One region of the Paenibacillus sp. NRS-1760 genome, then DNA from elsewhere that is predicted to be linked to it. Evidence: riboswitches for the same ligand, from Rfam matches in the RefSeq annotation. Region 1 holds a riboswitch; the other holds the start of a gene.

Region 1 (8,340 bases):
TTCTCGACGTTGGCTGTGGAGAAGGTTTCTATGCGATTCCATTTGCATCCAAGATTGAAGATAGCTACTACGCGGTTGATATCCATGAGCCGCTGCTAGAGGTGGTAGAGCGAAAGGCGAAAGCAAAGGAACTGGACAACATCGCTAGCTTTCCTTCCATTGAACATTTTCTAGAGGCTTATAACGGCGAGCAGGTGGATGTCATTTTGACCGAGGTTATTGAGCATATGAGTCTAAATGAGGCAGCTGTTCTGATACGGCAAATATGCGAACATGTTGATTTTGATTATTTTGTGCTGACAACACCTAATGCAGAGTTTAATGCTTATTATGAGCTGGAAGACTTCCGGCATGATGACCATAAATGGGAGCTTGGACAAGCTGAATTTCAAGAGTGGCTGCTCGAAACGATTAAAGATCAATCCGTGGAAAGCCAATTTGTCGCAATCGGCGACGGAGTGAATGGTATACAAACGACGCAGGGTGCGATTTTGCGGAAGAGGAGAGAGTAGCGTCAATGGAAATGAGAACGAGAGTCCATACGATTTTTATGCTGATTGGCACGACGGAATGCGGGAAAACAACCTTTGCAAACGAAGTGCTGATGCCGCAGCTGCGATTTAGGGATGACAGCAAGGGCATGAATGCGAACGTGCAATATATTTCATCCGATAGCATTAGACAAGAGCTTCTAGGCTCTGATTATGATAAATATGATCAAATCATGCTTGAAGCGAGCGATCAGGCTTTCCGCCTTTTGTTCGAGAAGCTGCGGCTGGTCACTACTTTCCCCATCAATGCGGAATTTGTTGTCGTGGATACAACAGGTTTGTCGGAGGATTTCCGGGCGAGAGTGAGGGAGGTTGCAAAGGGAAATAACTACAACCTTGAAGTCGTGCTGTTTGATTACAAGAAGCGGGATGATTATTATTCATCGGAGCGTTCAAAGAAACTGATAACGAGCCACATTAATCGTTTGCGCAAGGACGTGCTTGGTTCGCTCTCGAGGGAGAAATATAGCAAAGTTCATAAAGTGCGGGCTAAAGATTTTTATTCCCCTATGGATAAGGTTGCGAATCCGGATTATAAGATTATAATCGAGGATGCTGCTGAGTATTTGGATGTTTTTTTACCGCTGGACCAGAAGACGATAATCGTCGGTGACGTTCACGAATGTGTGGATGAGCTGAAGGCTTTGCTCGTTAGCCATGGGTTTCAACTAGAGGGCAATGTATTGGTTGAGACAGGAAAGGTCAGAGGTACAAAAGTATTGCTCGTTGGAGATTGGATCGATAAGGGAAGCCGCACTAAGGAAATCATTGATTTCCTATATACGAATCAGGATAAGTTTTTGTTTGTGCTTGGCAATCATGAAAACTTCGTCCATAAATATATGCGTGGTGAAATCAAAGGTGTGGAAGACGAGCTGCTGCATGCCTACTTCGATTCGACTGAGGTGCTGAGAGGCGATGCTGAGCTGCTTCAGAAGTTTAATCATCTCGTATCGCTGTCGAAGCCTTTCTACAGAATGGTAGGAAAAGCAGGACCATCCTATTATGTGACTCACGCGCCATGCGAGAACAAATATATTGGCAAGCTGGATGTGAATTCGGTCCGTCATCAGCGTAATTTTAGACTCGACCGATCGGCGCCGATTGAAGCACAGCTTGCGTTTCTGAAGCGGGATGCAGCAGGAAACCAGCCGTATCATGTTTTTGGACATGTGGCTGCTAAACAAGCATTTCGGATCAGAAATAAAATCCATTTGGATTCAGGCGCAGTTCACGGCAATCTGCTAACCTCGGTTTCTCTGTCGATGAAGCCGACTTTCAAATCACAGAAATCGTCAATAGCCGGCATGGAAGGCGAGCTTCCTGCTCTCTTCAAAGAGGAACGCAAAGTATCGGTGCAGGAGCTGGATGATGATGAAGCCCGCAGATTGCAGTATTGCTCGCGCAATAAAATTAACTTTATTTCAGGAACCATGTCTCCTGCAGATAAGGATGAAGCGGCGGGTGAGCTGGAATCGCTGAGGAAAGGGCTGAACTATTTTGTGGAGCGCGGTGTTAAAGAGGTCGTGCTGCAGCCCAAATACATGGGATCACGCTGCAATGTTTATTTGCATGCAGATATCGAGCAATGTTTTGCAGTGAGCCGCAATGGATACAAAATAAATAAGGTTGACCTGACCACTGTTTATGAGCGACTGCTGCAAAGATTCGGGAGCTACATGAAGGAAAACGATATATCGATGCTCCTGCTGGATGGCGAGCTTTTGCCATGGGAGGCGCTGGGAGAAGGTCTCATCGAAAAGCAGTTTAAGCCTATTGAGAAGGGGCTTGAGACAGAGCTTGCTTTCCTGAAGGCGAATGGATTCGAGGAAGCGTTCGGAAAGCTTGCGCATGATTTCAAGGAAAGTGGTTTTGAAAAGGATCAGTTTCACCTTAGCAAAGGGGCTATTAATGAGAAATATGGCCTAGCCGTCTATCAAAATTTTAAGCATGTTCATTCTATTCTTGAGAAAAATAGGCCAATTGACGAGCATATCAAAGCATATGAAACGTATAAGAGGCAGCTGGAGCTGTATGCCGAGGCAGGGGAGCTTGAATACAAGCCTTTTTCGCTGCTCAAAATCGTATACGTGGACGGAAGCGAGCAGCTGCCAGCGTGGAAAACCTCTGAGATGTATCGATTCCTCTCTGACGATCCATTCATCACGCTTGTGCTGTCTGATGCGGAAAGCTATGAGCTTGCAGAAAAATATTTTTACACGCTTACGGTAGACAATCATATGGAAGGTGTCGTGATTAAGCCCGAGGTGCCTCAGCCGTACACGGTTCCCTATATGAAAGTGCGTAATAAGGAATACATGTCTATTATTTACGGTTATGATTATAGATTTCCGCACAAGTACAATAAGCTCATCAAGCAAAAAAATATTACGCAAAAGCTTCGTACATCATTTAACGAGTACCGGCTAGGACAGCATATGCTGGCGATTCCTTTTGCTGAAATTGCCCCGGAAAACAATGGATATCAAGCGGCTGTTGCGAATCTTTTGTTTGAGGTTGCCAAAGAGAAGGAAATCGATCCTAGATTGTAAAACATCAATATACCAAACCTCCCATAATGGGAGGTTTTTCTACATCATTCGACCTATTATGAAATTGGTTATGGTATATATCGGAATAATATGGAATACTGGTATATGTAAAAAGTCCTAGTAAAAAGCAAAGTTGTCGAAAGACAATGACGCAAAGCCAACAGGCCTAAAGGAAATTTCCAAAGGTGGCTGGGTTGCCAAAAGGATGAGTGATAACATACCTATATCCTCTCCTTAAAAACTTCAGGTTACCGCCTACGTTATGAATAAGAGGGGATATTTAGCAATGAAACAAATGATTAAACGTTTTAATGGCAATGTTAATGTTGGTAGTTTTAATATTGTTCAAAAGCTATCTAATTTAGGTTACTGGGAGTTTGACCATATTCGCAGAGAAGCATCCTGGTCGAATCAAATGTTCGAAATATATGGTATGAAATCTGATTTCTCGATGACGATTGAACAATTTTTTGAGTTCGTGCATCCCGAAGATCGTGAGCGCGTTAATGAGCAGTTCCACCTTGCAATTGAATCAAAAAAGGAAAGCGTTTCCGAGTACAGAATCGTTCGTCAGAGCGGTGAAGTTAGATATGTGGTGGAAAACATTACTTTCATACGGAATGCCGAAAACGAGATATTGTTGACGATAGGCATGATTCAGGATGTAACGGAAAATAAAAAAATACAGCATCGCCTCACAATCGAAGAGCAGCTTTATAAATCGATATTTGAAAACAACCCTGACGCGGTCTTTTCTTTAGACGCACAAGGGCGTTTTTTGTCATGCAATTCAGTGCTTGAGCAACTTTTTGGATATACGAAAGAGGAAATTATAAATGATAGTTTTCATAAATTTGTAGATGCCGCAGCGCTGGATAAAACGATTCAATATTTTGAGCAAACGCTCAAGACGCGGAACCCTCAAAACTATGATACGACAGGCATTACGAGAACAGGGCAAACGGTCGAATTTAATGTGACCAATATTCCAATCATTATTAATAAAAAGCTTATCGGTGTCTACGGCATTGCCAAGGATATTACGCAGCAAAAAATGATTGAGCAATCGTTGACTGAGACCGAATTAAAATACCGCAGTATTGTCGAGCAATCCATTGTCGGTATTTTTGTCGCGCAAAAAAACAACTTCGTTTATTCAAACGATCAGCTCAATAAAATGTTTGGTTATGACTCCTTGATCGGTATGGATATTATTCAGACGATCCATCCGTCAGACCGTGAAGCCGTCGTTAATCAACTAACGAAGGTACAGGAGGGGCAGTCTTTATCTAATTTCTGCCACAGAGCCATTAAACAAGATGGGACGATTATTCATTGCGAAGTGCACTATAATCAAGTGTCAAATATGGGAGAGCAGGCAATCGTTGGAGTAGTCCTTGATATTACGGATCGGAGCAAGGCTGAGGAATTAAATCAATATTTGGCTTACCACGATTATTTAACGGAGATGCCAAATCGCAGAATGTTTGAAGACCAGCTAGATAAGCAGCTAAGGGTAAGCGAGTATTTTAAGCAGAGGCTGGCGATCGTGCTGATTGACGTGGATCGTTTCAAATATGTAAATGATACGCTGGGGCATCCAATTGGGGATGAGCTGCTGAAACAAATCGCCTTTCGATTGATGAGCAATTTACGTGATGGCCAAACCGTATTCAGACTTGGCGGAGACGAATTTGCAATTATTATAGCTGATGTAAAGCAGCTAAACGAAATCAAGGATATGGCAGCTACTATTATTAAGCTTATCAATGAGCAATTTTTGATAGAAGGATATGAGCTGAATGTAACCGCAAGTATTGGAATCAGTCAATCGCCTGGCGATGGGAGCTCGGTGGAGCAGTTGATGAAAAATGCAAATGCGGCTCTTTATCATGCGAAGTCCAGAGGCAGCAACCAATCACAGTGCTATTCCGCTTCTTTAAATGTGCAATCATTCAAATTGTTTTCACTCAGCAATGATTTGCGTAAAGCGCAGGAAAGAGGAGAGCTGTTCCTTCATTATATGCCTCGCGTACATTCGCAAACGATGGAAATTGTTGGCGTTGAGGCGCTGCTGCGCTGGAATCATCCGGATTGGGGATTGGTTGCTCCGTCTGAATTCATACCGATCGCAGAGGAAACGGGGCTTATTGTATCGATAGGAGAATGGGTGCTTCGCGAAGCCTGTATGCAGCATAAACGGTGGCAGAGCTTAGGCCTGCCTTCGGTTACGCTGTCGGTTAACTTTTCGGTGCAGCAGCTTCTTCAGCAAAATATATTGCATACCATCGATCAGATCATCGAGGAGACAGGAATTTCCCAAGATCGATTGGAAATTGAAATAACGGAAAGCTCCTTTATTAGCAATGAGAATGCGGTGACTGAATTGCTGCTGGAGCTGAAGAAAAGAAAAATCAAAGTATCGCTTGATGATTTTGGAACCGGCTATTCCTCTCTTTATTTATTGAAGCGCTTGGCACTCGATACGATCAAAATTGATCGGTCATTTATCGAGGAGTTGATGACGGATCGTAGAAATAAAAGCATTATTGAATGCATTATTCAATTGGCTGGCGAACTTGGCATGCAGGTAGTGGCTGAAGGCGTTGAAACGAAGGAGCAGTTCAACTATTTACGCGATCAGCGATGCGATGAAATCCAAGGTTATTATTTCAGTCGTCCTGTAGAGCCGGACAGCATCGTACAGCTATTGAGCCGAAGATCTTGTAAAGAGCCTGCTTTATTTATGCCTAGTAAAGAAGTGCTCGTTAATAGGAGAAAAAGCTTTCGAATCGATTTGAAGCATTGTCTATTGGCAGAGATGACCATTACGATGTTCAAAGGAAGCAGTGTGAAGCTTGGGAGTACAGAGGTGTTTGTTCGAAACATCGGGCCAGGTGGGCTCCGGTTTATAGTCGGTGTGAAGCTGCCCGTTAACAGCGATATCCTCTTGATGTTTAAGACGAAAATTCTTAATCAAATGTATGTGCTATTCGGATTTATCGTCTGGTACAATGAACTGGGCAAAGACATTTATGAATATGGTGTGCAATTTCAATTAAAAGAAAAGCAGCAGGATGAGCTCGTCAATACGCTTAATTTCCTAGCCATTAAGCAGCGTGATGGGATGCTTCCTCAAACACAGGTGTATGTAGGAGATCCGATACTCCGGATTAAGGAATTGAAAAAACATAATTAAAAATGAGATGGAAAAAGCATTTTACATTCGGTAAAACCGGGGGCGTGAAATGCTTTTTTTGTGCAACATAAAAGTTTTGCCGCATCGGTCTTTGGGTAAAAGGAAATAGTAATTATTGAAAAGGAGGATGTGCGCTTGAAACTTACACCGGAACAAAGAATTCAGCTGCATGGCTTTAATAATTTAACGAAGTCACTCAGCTTCAATATGTATGATGTGTGTTATACGAGAACGAAAGAAGAGCGTAAAGCATATATCGCCTATATAGACGAACAATATAATTCGGATAGGCTGACGAATATTTTGGAAACAGTATCGGATATTATTGGAGCGCATGTGCTTAATATTGCAAAGCAGGATTATGAGCCGCAGGGTGCCAGCGTTACTTTGCTCGTATCTGAAGGGCCGGTAATTGGCGGACCCAATGAGTCGTTTGAAGAATCGCCGGGTCCCTTGCCTGATTCCGTAGTGATGCATTTGGATAAAAGCCATATAACGGTTCATACGTATCCGGAGTATCACCCGAACGAAGGGATAAGCACGTTCCGCGCAGATATTGATGTATCGACCTGCGGCGAGATCTCACCGCTTAAAGCGCTGAACTATCTGATCCATTCATTTGATACCGATATTATGACGCTGGATTATCGTGTGAGAGGTTTCACGCGCGACATTAATGGTTATAAACTTTTTATTGATCATGATATTAACTCGATTCAGAACTACATACCGAAGAAGGAAACTCTTTTGTATGACATGATCGACGTTAATATTTATCAAGAAAATGTGTTTCATACCAAATGCAAGCTGAAGCAATTTGATTTGAACAACTATTTGTTCGGCTATACGAAGGATTCGTTGTCAACCATAGAGCAAGAGGAAATTACGAGAAGATTAAAGACCGAGATGGATGAAATCTTTTATGGAAAAAATATAAGGAGCTGATTTTCTCATGTCTAAATCGTCATCACAAAAAAATATTAACCCGCCGCAGCACCAAAACCGTCAACCGGGTATTGAATCCGAGATGAAGCCGCTGCCGATTTTTGAATCGGATTCATATAAAGCGGCAGGCAAGCTGAAAGGGAAGACAGCTATTATTACGGGTGGAGATAGCGGCATTGGCCGCGCGGTAGCCGTTGCTTTTGCCAAAGAGGGCGCGGATTTAGCGATCGTATATTTGAATGAGCATGACGATGCAGAGAAGACGAAGGAAGTTGTAGAGAAAGCTGGCGTGAAATGCTTGCTTATAGCTGGCGACGTCGGCGAAGAGGATTTTTGCAAAAGTGTCATCGAGCAGACGATTAAGGAGTATGGGAAGCTGGATATTTTGGTGAATAACGCGGCAGAGCAGCATGTGCAGCAGAAGCTTGAGGATATTACGTCGGATCAGCTGGTGGCTACGTTCCGAACGAATGTGTTCAGCATGTTCTATTTGACGATCGTCGCTTTGCCGCACTTGAAGGCATCCAGCTCCATCATCAATACGGCGTCTATAACGGCATACAAAGGCAATCCGACGTTAATTGATTACTCCGCTACAAAAGGAGCAATCGTTTCCTTTACGCGCGCATTATCAGTGAATTTGGCTGAGCAAGGTATTCGCGTTAACGGTGTAGCTCCCGGACCGATCTGGACGCCGCTTATTCCAGCGACATTCGATGAACAGTCCGTAGCCACTTTTGGCTCAGATACACCGATGAAACGACCAGGACAGCCGCATGAGTTAGCAGCTGCCTACGTCTACCTAGCTTGTGATGATTCCAGTTATATGTCAGGCCAAATGCTGCATATTAACGGCGGAGAAGTTGTAAACGGGTAAAGTAGGTATTACAAGAAACCATGCAGCTTCGCATAATTTCCCCAGTGCGGCTGTCTGCCATCGACGTCGGTTATGCCGAACTCATCAGACAGCTGCCAGCTCGGGAATACTTGTCCGGATCTTTCAAGCAAATCGCTGCTTGCTGCAAGAGCTGCGATTCCACGTCCGACAAAATATGGCGTTTCCGATTGGCTGAAATGCTCGGCGTCTGGCTTG
Region 2 (8,340 bases), on a different contig from region 1:
GTTTATATTTTTTTTATTCTTATGATCTACTATAACGAATGATTACATGATATGACAAATGCCATATCCAACGGTAACAGCCTTATACGCGCTTTAAAATCGATTTAACGAGAATGAAAGGCTTATTCTCATTGATTTTCGAGCCTTTACAAGCGTCATTCTCCGGCATATGATGAGTTCATATGAACTTGTAATATAGGAATGCAAGACGAATGTGCGAGGAGGAAGCGAGATGGAGTCCTTTACGCTTACTCGAAAAGAGATGGCTTGCTTGCTGCTGGCTCTGGACGGAAAGTATAATTTAAAGCCACTGCAAGTGCTGCAAGCCGCATGGACCAAAACGCATCAATGTGATTTGGAGAAAGGCACGGGACTGCCTGCATTTATGTCTACGCTGCTGCCTCCAATTATTGAAAAGCTCATTAAAGGAAATGAGATTAAAGGCTTTTCACTACATGAAATTGCTGCGTTGGGCCAATTAATCGAATATTCGAATCTGTCGATTACCTCCATGCAAAACTGGGTAAAGCGAGATTTCAAACCTTATTTCGATTGTCCGAAAGCTGGGAAAAAATATTCTCTAAACCAAGCTGCGTTATTATTTATTATTGATGATTTAAAGTCAAATCTTGATTTTGAATCCATACGCAAGCTTTTTGAGATCGTATTCAAGAAACCAGAGGATGAAGCAGACGATTTAGTTGGGCCTATTGAATTATATGCATCTTATACTAGTATGTTTGAGGAGCTAGATGCGAATAACGATCAACTGCTCGACATTTCCGGTCATCTGAAGGAAAATCCGCATCAAGATTTATTGACAGAGCATGTCATTCGCTCTTCAGCGAATCAATTTGCAAGCAGATTGCCGAATTTAACAGAAAAACAATGGGAAGCGGTGCGAAATATTTTGCTCGTTGCGGTTATTTCCATCCAAACCTCCTATTTTCATTCGTTAGCAAGGCGTTATTGCAATGCAACCTTATTTTTAGCCACAGAATAAATATGGTTCAAGGGATGACAAACTCACTAAATAGTCCTATACTGGTTTAAGTTGTAAACTACAAAATAGACAAACTGAAAAAGGCAAACTTGTTGAAAGACAAGGACGCAAAGTTATGGGCCTAAGGTGTACGCACTATGGCTGCCAGACCGCCGGAAGGATAATAAGCTAACTGAGCTGTCCGCCTCCTGTGGCTGGATAGCTTTTTTTGTTTTCAGGAGACAGAGGAGAGAGCAAGCAGGATGGTTTTTAAGGATAGGATAGAGAGAGCAAAAATACTGTTTAAGAAATTGAGTTTGAAGAAAATAACGAGCAAATTATTGCTTGTTACCGCAATCATCACACTATTTAATGTAGGCTCGGGCGTTTTGATTTATTTTCAAAATCATTCAGTAGCAACCTCAGTCGAAGGTTCAGAGGAATTGCAGCGTGCTGAACGCAATTATCAAGGTATATCGAATAGGCTGCTGAAAGTGATGCTTCTAATGGTAGATGCCATTGAAAATGGCAAAAGCGATGCAACGCTGATCATGAAGGATTTGGAAACGATGCCTGCCAACATCGATGAGTTGGAGAAACAGCTTATCGATATGGATAAGAAATATCCGCCTGCAACGGAAGATGGTCCTTATTATGCGAATCAAGTTAATGTTCTTAAGCTAGCATTAGATAACTTGAAAGTGACGAATACAGACGTGAGTGGATTATCATCAGATGAGAAATCGCTCCGCATAAGCAATCTAATAAGCGTATATACCGTCATTCTAAGTTATTCCAACGATACAATGCACGAGCGTTTGACCGCAGACGCTAACGCGACGCAGAGGCTTCTCGATAAAGACATATCCAGTGCGAACCTTATTGTGCTTATAAATGTCATTTTGCTAGCTATTCTTCCTGCTATTATGATTTTTGTCATCTCACAATCGATTAGAACAGGACTTGTAGGCATTACAAAAAGAATTAAGCAGTATGGCAATAATGATTTTACAAGTCAAGAAAAACTCGTTCGCTCTGACGAATTTGGCGATCTTGACCACGCTTTGGCTAATATGGGCGATCAGCTGCGAGAAACGATTAAAGCTACGCTTGAAGTGAGCGAATCTGTGCTCCACATCTCGAATAATATGGATAATATGATTGGTATTAATCGAAAAGCATCAGAGGATGTAAATGGCCAAGTGGAGCTGGGCAGAAAAGTGTTGCTGTCGCAGTATGACGATGCTTCATCCATTTCGGCAGTTACGGAAGAAATCTCAGCAAGCTCTCAGCAAATTGCTGCGTCGAGTGAATACATAAACAATGATATGCAAAATATGAAGCAATCATCTCATAACGGCACGCAGCAGATGGCTGGCGTGGTCTCGATGGTAAATGAAACAGTAGACCAGTTCTCAAAGCTAACTGAAGCTTTCGAAACGATGAATGAACGATATAACAATGTAGCTAAGTTTTTGAACGGCATTCAGGATTTGAACACACAGACGAATTTGTTGTCACTGAACGCATCCATTGAATCGGCAAGAGCGGGTGAGCATGGCAGAGGGTTCGCAGTAGTCGCTGATGAGATCCGCAAGTTGTCCAGTCAGACCGATATGATCTCGAAGCAGATCACGAAGGAGCTGACACTCATACAGAGCGATGTGGCAGCAAGCAGCCGCACGATCGGCAGCTTCGCGAATGTTATTAACACGACGCGTCAAGCATCTGAAACCGCAAGCAGCACATTCCAAGCATTGGAATCACAAAGCAGCATGCTGTCAGATCAAGTGAGCGAGATTTCTACGGCAATTAGTGAAATTACAACAGGCATGTCTCATATCGTGTCTGCAGTAGACAAGCTATTGACTACGTCTTCAGAAGTGAATGGGAAAATGGAACATATGAGCGAGCTTTCAGTTAAGCAAAATGATATTTCCGATGATTTGCGCACGCTTGCGGAGAAGCTTTCACTTTCCTCGCAGGATTTGAAGGAGAAAGCATCTGTTTTCAAAGTATAAGCAACACAAAATGATAATCGTGTGAGGCAGGCAGCATCCATAGGTTTGGGGTGCTGCCTGCCTCTTTGTGCAAATAAAGAAGGATAAGCGAGTATAATGCCGAATCAATGAATGGAATAGACCAATACAAAACAGATCCACTATGGGAGACAGGATGAGCGAAATGAACTTTCAAGTTAATTTACAAGGGATGATCGAGCTTCTCTCAAAGCATTTATATTCGAGCCCAGGCGTATTCATTAGGGAATTACTACAAAATGGCGTTGATGCGATAACGGCACGCAAACGGCTTGGACATCGTTTTGATGCACGCGTAACAGTTGAAATTTACGGTTCTCGAACGATTGCCGTTCACGATAATGGGATAGGCCTGTCCGAATCCGAAATCCAGCTTTTTTTGGCTCAAATCGGAAGTACCTCCAAGCGTGACGAAATGGATTCAGCAGACGACTATATTGGACAATTTGGCGTGGGTTTGCTGTCCTGCTTCGTAGTGAGCGGCGAAATCGTTGTTATTACCCGCTCCGCTCTAGAAGGCGATACTTTAGAATGGCGCGGGCGGCCAGACGGCACGTACACGATTCGCAAGCTTGAGAAGGATGCTCCAATCGGAACAACCGTGTTTTTGACATGCAAGGAGGGTTACGAGGATTATTACGAATGGGATCGTGTGATGGAGTTAATGAGCCATTATGGTCAGTTCCTACCTGTTCCGATTCATTTGTCCGAAGGGAAAACAGATATTAGGATTAACGAGGAAACTCCTCCGTGGTCCATGAATAGCAGTGATGCGCTCACCTATGGCGAAGATCACTTGTATCAAACCTTCTTGGATGCCATACCTTTAAAATCAGTAATTGGTGAGCTTGAGGGTGTCGCTTATATTCTTCCTTATGCTGTAAGCTTGCAAGCCGAGAAAAAACATAAGGTATATATGAAACGTATGCTGCTTTCCGATCAAGTTAACAATATGCTTCCGGATTGGGCTTTTTTTGTTACGTGTATCATGAATACGAATGGACTTCGACCAACGGCTTCTCGGGAGTCATTTATGGAAAATGAGCTTTTTCATACCGTAAAGGATGAAATTGGCGAAAACATTAAACAGCATATGATTCAGCTTTCAGAATCAAATCCTGTACTATTCGGGAAAATTATTGTTATTCATTCTGCTTCCATTAAAGCGATGGCTGCCGAAGATGATGAGCTTTATCGATTGTTTATCCCTTTCTTGTCGTTTGAGACTTCATTTGGCATGATGAAGATGAGCGAAATATTGGAACAGAACAAACGGATCGTTGTATCTTCAACACTTGATGAATTCCGCCAAGTGGCTCGCGTTGCCAAAGCGCAAAATGTGATGGTTATTAACGGCGGTTATGTCCATGATTTTGAACTTGTACGCAAGCTGCCTGCGCTGGATGAGGATATCGAGGCGTTAGTTCTAGATCCGATTAATTTCTCGAACGTCTTCCAATCCATAACTCCCGCGGAGCATAAAAGCATTCTTTCCTTTCTGGAGCTCTCGGATCAGCTGCTAGCTCCATTTCAATGCAGAAGCGTAGTAAAGCGATTTGAGCCAGTGGATTTGGCTGCTTTATACAATACAAATGATGAAGTGAATTTTCTGAGAATGGCAGAGCAAACGAAAGATGAAGCTAATGATTTGTTCGCAAACATTGTGGATGTTGTCATCCATGAGTTATATGAGGTGCCATATGCGACGATTTGCTACAACTTTAATAATCCGCTTATGCAGAGGGCTATGACCTGTCAGAATGCGGATATGCAGAAGCTAAGCATTGAGACCGTTTATACGCAGGCCTTGCTGCTTGGTCAATATCCTCTTGGCCCTGAGGAGCTGAAGTTAATGAACAAATCGTTTATGCAGGTGCTGGAAATCGGTCTTAGTCAGGCTGGTGATCGAGAGCTATGAAGCAGCGATATGATCAATTGCGAAGCGAGGCATGGAGCTTGCCGCAGGGAAAACAGAAGCTTGCGGTGCTTGAGGAGGCTATTCGGATAGCCGATTTGCATATGACGAAGGAAGACTCCTATTACGCCCGCATGACTTATTCCGAGGCAGCGCTTGATTCGGGCTATGAAGAGCGATTTCTTGTTTCGTTTACCTGGTGCTTAACTCAGTTTGAAAAAGATCCGGCTGCTTATTCGAGCTTCACCCTTATTTGGCACTATAAATGGTTTGTTAATCAAATTTGGCGGTTTCCGCAATTTGGTACGGATCAAATCAATTCGATTTTTAATGATTTTAAGGCAAAATGCTTACAATACGGTCACAGCCTGCGCCCATATTATCAATGTCTTCATCGATACGCGCTATCTCAAGGCGATCATGAGTCGGCTCAAGCAAACTATGAGCTTTGGCGCAAGACGGCTAGAGATGGAATGTCTGATTGCAGCGCCTGTGAGCAAAATGGCTTTGGCTACTATCATTTTACAGTTGGCAGATATCGGCGAGGACTGCAAGCTATGAAGCCTATTATGGATGGTCGAATGACCTGCAAATCCATTCCGCAAAATACGTACAGCCATCTGCTTCTCCCGCTCCTTGAGACGGAGCAAGCAGATGAAGCTGTAAAGATGGCAAAAAAAGGCGCGCGTTTGTTAAAGGGACCTGGTTACTTAAGCGAATATGGGAGCTTCCTTGCTTATTACACAGCAACCGACATTCATAAAGCCGCCAAATGGTTTGAACAAACCGTCCAATATGCGCTGGATACGAGAGTAGGCTGGGATCGGTTGTTGTATATGATTTCAGCTAGAGCATTTCTACAATTGTGGCATGCGAAAAACCGTCGGAGAAAGCTGAATGTTAGCAGCGATATTACGTATGAGATGATTGTAAAGGATACCGAACAATTAGCTGCTGCTTTTGATCTAAGAAACCAAAATCATTATTGCACCGAGCTGCTCAAACAGAAGCTTAAACAAGTTCAAAAACTAAGCCATTTTTAATCCATGTGTTGACGTATAGCAAATGGAAGTGGTTCAATTGAACGATCGACAACAGAGAGGGCAGTGGCAGCTTATGTTTAAACAATTTATGAAAGCATCCAGGCTGAGGGTTCTTCCTGTTATGCTTATTCCCGTGGCGTTAGGTGCGCTGGGGGCTTTTGTGTGGAACGGCATTTTCAATCCTTTATTATTTATCATCACCATAGTTGGGGCAGGAACAGCCCATTTATTTTCTAATATGATCAATGATTTATGGGATTATTATAACGGTACGGATACGGCCGCTCAATCGACGGAAGGGGCAATTGCAACCAACTCTGGCTATTTGACAAAAGGGACGTGGAGCATTCGCACCTTTGCGACCGTAACATGGGCATTATTTGGCATTGCAGCGATTTGCGGCATTATAATTAGTATAACAAGCGGCTGGCCGGTGCTCGTATTTGGCGGGCTTGGGGCGTTAATTGCTTATTTCTATGTAGCTCCGCCGATCCAATTCGGATACCGCGGCAAAGGCTACAGTGAAGTCGCGATTTTGATCTCCTTCGGCATACTGCCTGTCGTAGGCGCTTATTTTGTACAAACCTCAGAATTAGATTCTCGGGCATTTTGGCTATCGCTCCCAATAGGACTTTTGACTACCCTAATATTGTTTAATCACCATTTCCTGCACTGGCAGGCTGATCGTCAAGCAGGGAAAAGAACATTAGTCGTCGTTTGGGGAGAAAAGAGAGCACTCGTTTTCTCGCGCGTTTTGCTTTTTCTCGCCTATATTTCACTTATCCTATGCGTGGTCGTGAAAGCATTGCCTATTTACGGGCTGCTGGCGCTGCCAACAGCGATACCTTTATATTTGGTATACGGCAGGTTATCATCAAATAATGTATCTGCTGCATACGTACCGCTTATGGGTGCCTCGCTGAAAGCAACGATGCGATGCGGTGTGATCTTAATCGTTGCCTTAATCATTCAGGGTCTTATTTAAAACATACAACTTAGAAAGAGGTCATGGATATGGAGAAGCAATGGACTTTAGGAGATTTTCATACGATTCTAAATGAAGGGGAAGTATGGAAAATCGGTGGTTTTCCGCTGCAAGACGGAACCTTCTGGCAGTACCGAGAGCCTAATGCGGTTGTCATTGTTCGCAATGGACTGCTGTATGTAAGAGCACCGCTTAGCCGCTCGAACGATCAAATTCAAATACTGGATAATGCTAAGCATATGTATTATTCTGCTGAACCTGTTCTTGTACCTGAATCCGGTGAGATCAGCTTTGAGCTGCAAATTCGCGCACGGTCGCAAAATACAGCGCCTGATGATCTTTATGATGGTTTCGTTTCTTTGAATCTGCTCGATTTCACGACAGGCGGGGCACTCGACTTTTTTGCGGGAAATGACAAATATGCAAGTGTATATGCCGTTCTTCCTTTTCCGGGAGTAAAGGTGCCGGAGACGGATAAAACGAGATATTTCTGTGTGTTTAAGGAAGACACAAACTTTGCGGCGCGCGAATTTAATACGTACAAAATTACGTACAATCGCACCAATGATGAAGTCGTATTTTTTTTGAATGGCCAAGAAGTGCGGAGAGAGCGTGATGTTCCGGTTAAATTTAACCAATTTATCGTTGCGCTAGGCATTATGACGGAAAAGGATTTGTCGCCGGAGGGCAGCGTGTCGGTGCACGGACAGACTGTGATCGGAGAATGGTCTCCCATTACAATAGAAATTAAAGAGTAAAGTTGTTATGAAGGAGCTGCGTTATGCTATTCGTTCTTATTGCTTTGTGGGCTATTGCAGCTATTATATGGCTCTCCGATCGGCGAGCATCCGTTAATCATTGGTTAGGCGCTGTGGCGTTTAGCGGAGGAGCTGGTGCGCTTGCTGCCGTACTTGACCTGCAATGGCTGCCAGCAGCAGCGGAAGCTGGAATGAATCAAGTAGCGCAGCAGCTTCTTTATCGCTTGCAAGCGTTCTCCTCGTTGACCTCCTACTACGGATTGCCGTATTCCTTTGCATTGTTTGCTATAGCGTACAAACCTGTACGGCTACCAAAACGGCTGCAGCAGCTTATGCCCTTTTTACTGTTAATTCCGATTGTTTTATGTGTTTTGTTTACTCCATTTTATAATACGATGTACCCCATCTCGTTCAAGATTGTCGTATGGTGGGCGGTTCCTTATATTATGTACGGGGCGATACAGGTACTGCTCAAGCGGCAGCTGCATGCCTCTTTTTCTCGCACACACTGGATAATATGTTCAACCGTGCTGCCGCCAGTTATGTTCTGTATGGTCATGAATTACGTATTTCCAAGCTTCGGCATGCTGCGGATGTGGGTCTATAATACTTGGATCA

What was found. Region 1 has a riboswitch for cyclic di-GMP ahead of ACIFSR_RS09885 (EAL domain-containing protein). Riboswitches for the same ligand answer to the same signal wherever they lie in the genome.
Region 2: linked by a shared signal. The riboswitch ahead of ACIFSR_RS24780 (methyl-accepting chemotaxis protein) and the one ahead of ACIFSR_RS09885 (EAL domain-containing protein) in region 1 are both predicted to bind cyclic di-GMP.

The regions. Positions count from the first base shown of each region.
Region 1 is NZ_JBITPK010000009.1:11,037-19,376, forward strand. Features, by position in the region: gene ACIFSR_RS09875 (methyltransferase domain-containing protein) at 1-512, shown strand, start outside; gene ACIFSR_RS09880 (metallophosphoesterase) at 518-3,103, shown strand; cyclic di-GMP riboswitch class I at 3,220-3,305, shown strand; gene ACIFSR_RS09885 (EAL domain-containing protein) at 3,390-6,302, shown strand; gene speD (adenosylmethionine decarboxylase) at 6,438-7,247, shown strand; gene ACIFSR_RS09895 (SDR family oxidoreductase) at 7,255-8,124, shown strand; gene ACIFSR_RS09900 (SDR family oxidoreductase) at 8,133-8,340, opposite strand, start outside.
Region 2 is NZ_JBITPK010000016.1:39,961-48,300, forward strand. Features, by position in the region: gene ACIFSR_RS24775 (DUF1836 domain-containing protein) at 233-1,003, shown strand; cyclic di-GMP riboswitch class I at 1,076-1,160, shown strand; gene ACIFSR_RS24780 (methyl-accepting chemotaxis protein) at 1,246-3,003, shown strand; gene ACIFSR_RS24785 (HSP90 family protein) at 3,167-4,939, shown strand; gene ACIFSR_RS24790 (hypothetical protein) at 4,936-5,979, shown strand; gene ACIFSR_RS24795 (prenyltransferase) at 6,053-6,964, shown strand; gene ACIFSR_RS24800 (DUF6081 family protein) at 6,994-7,722, shown strand; gene ACIFSR_RS24805 (sensor histidine kinase) at 7,746-8,340, shown strand, end outside.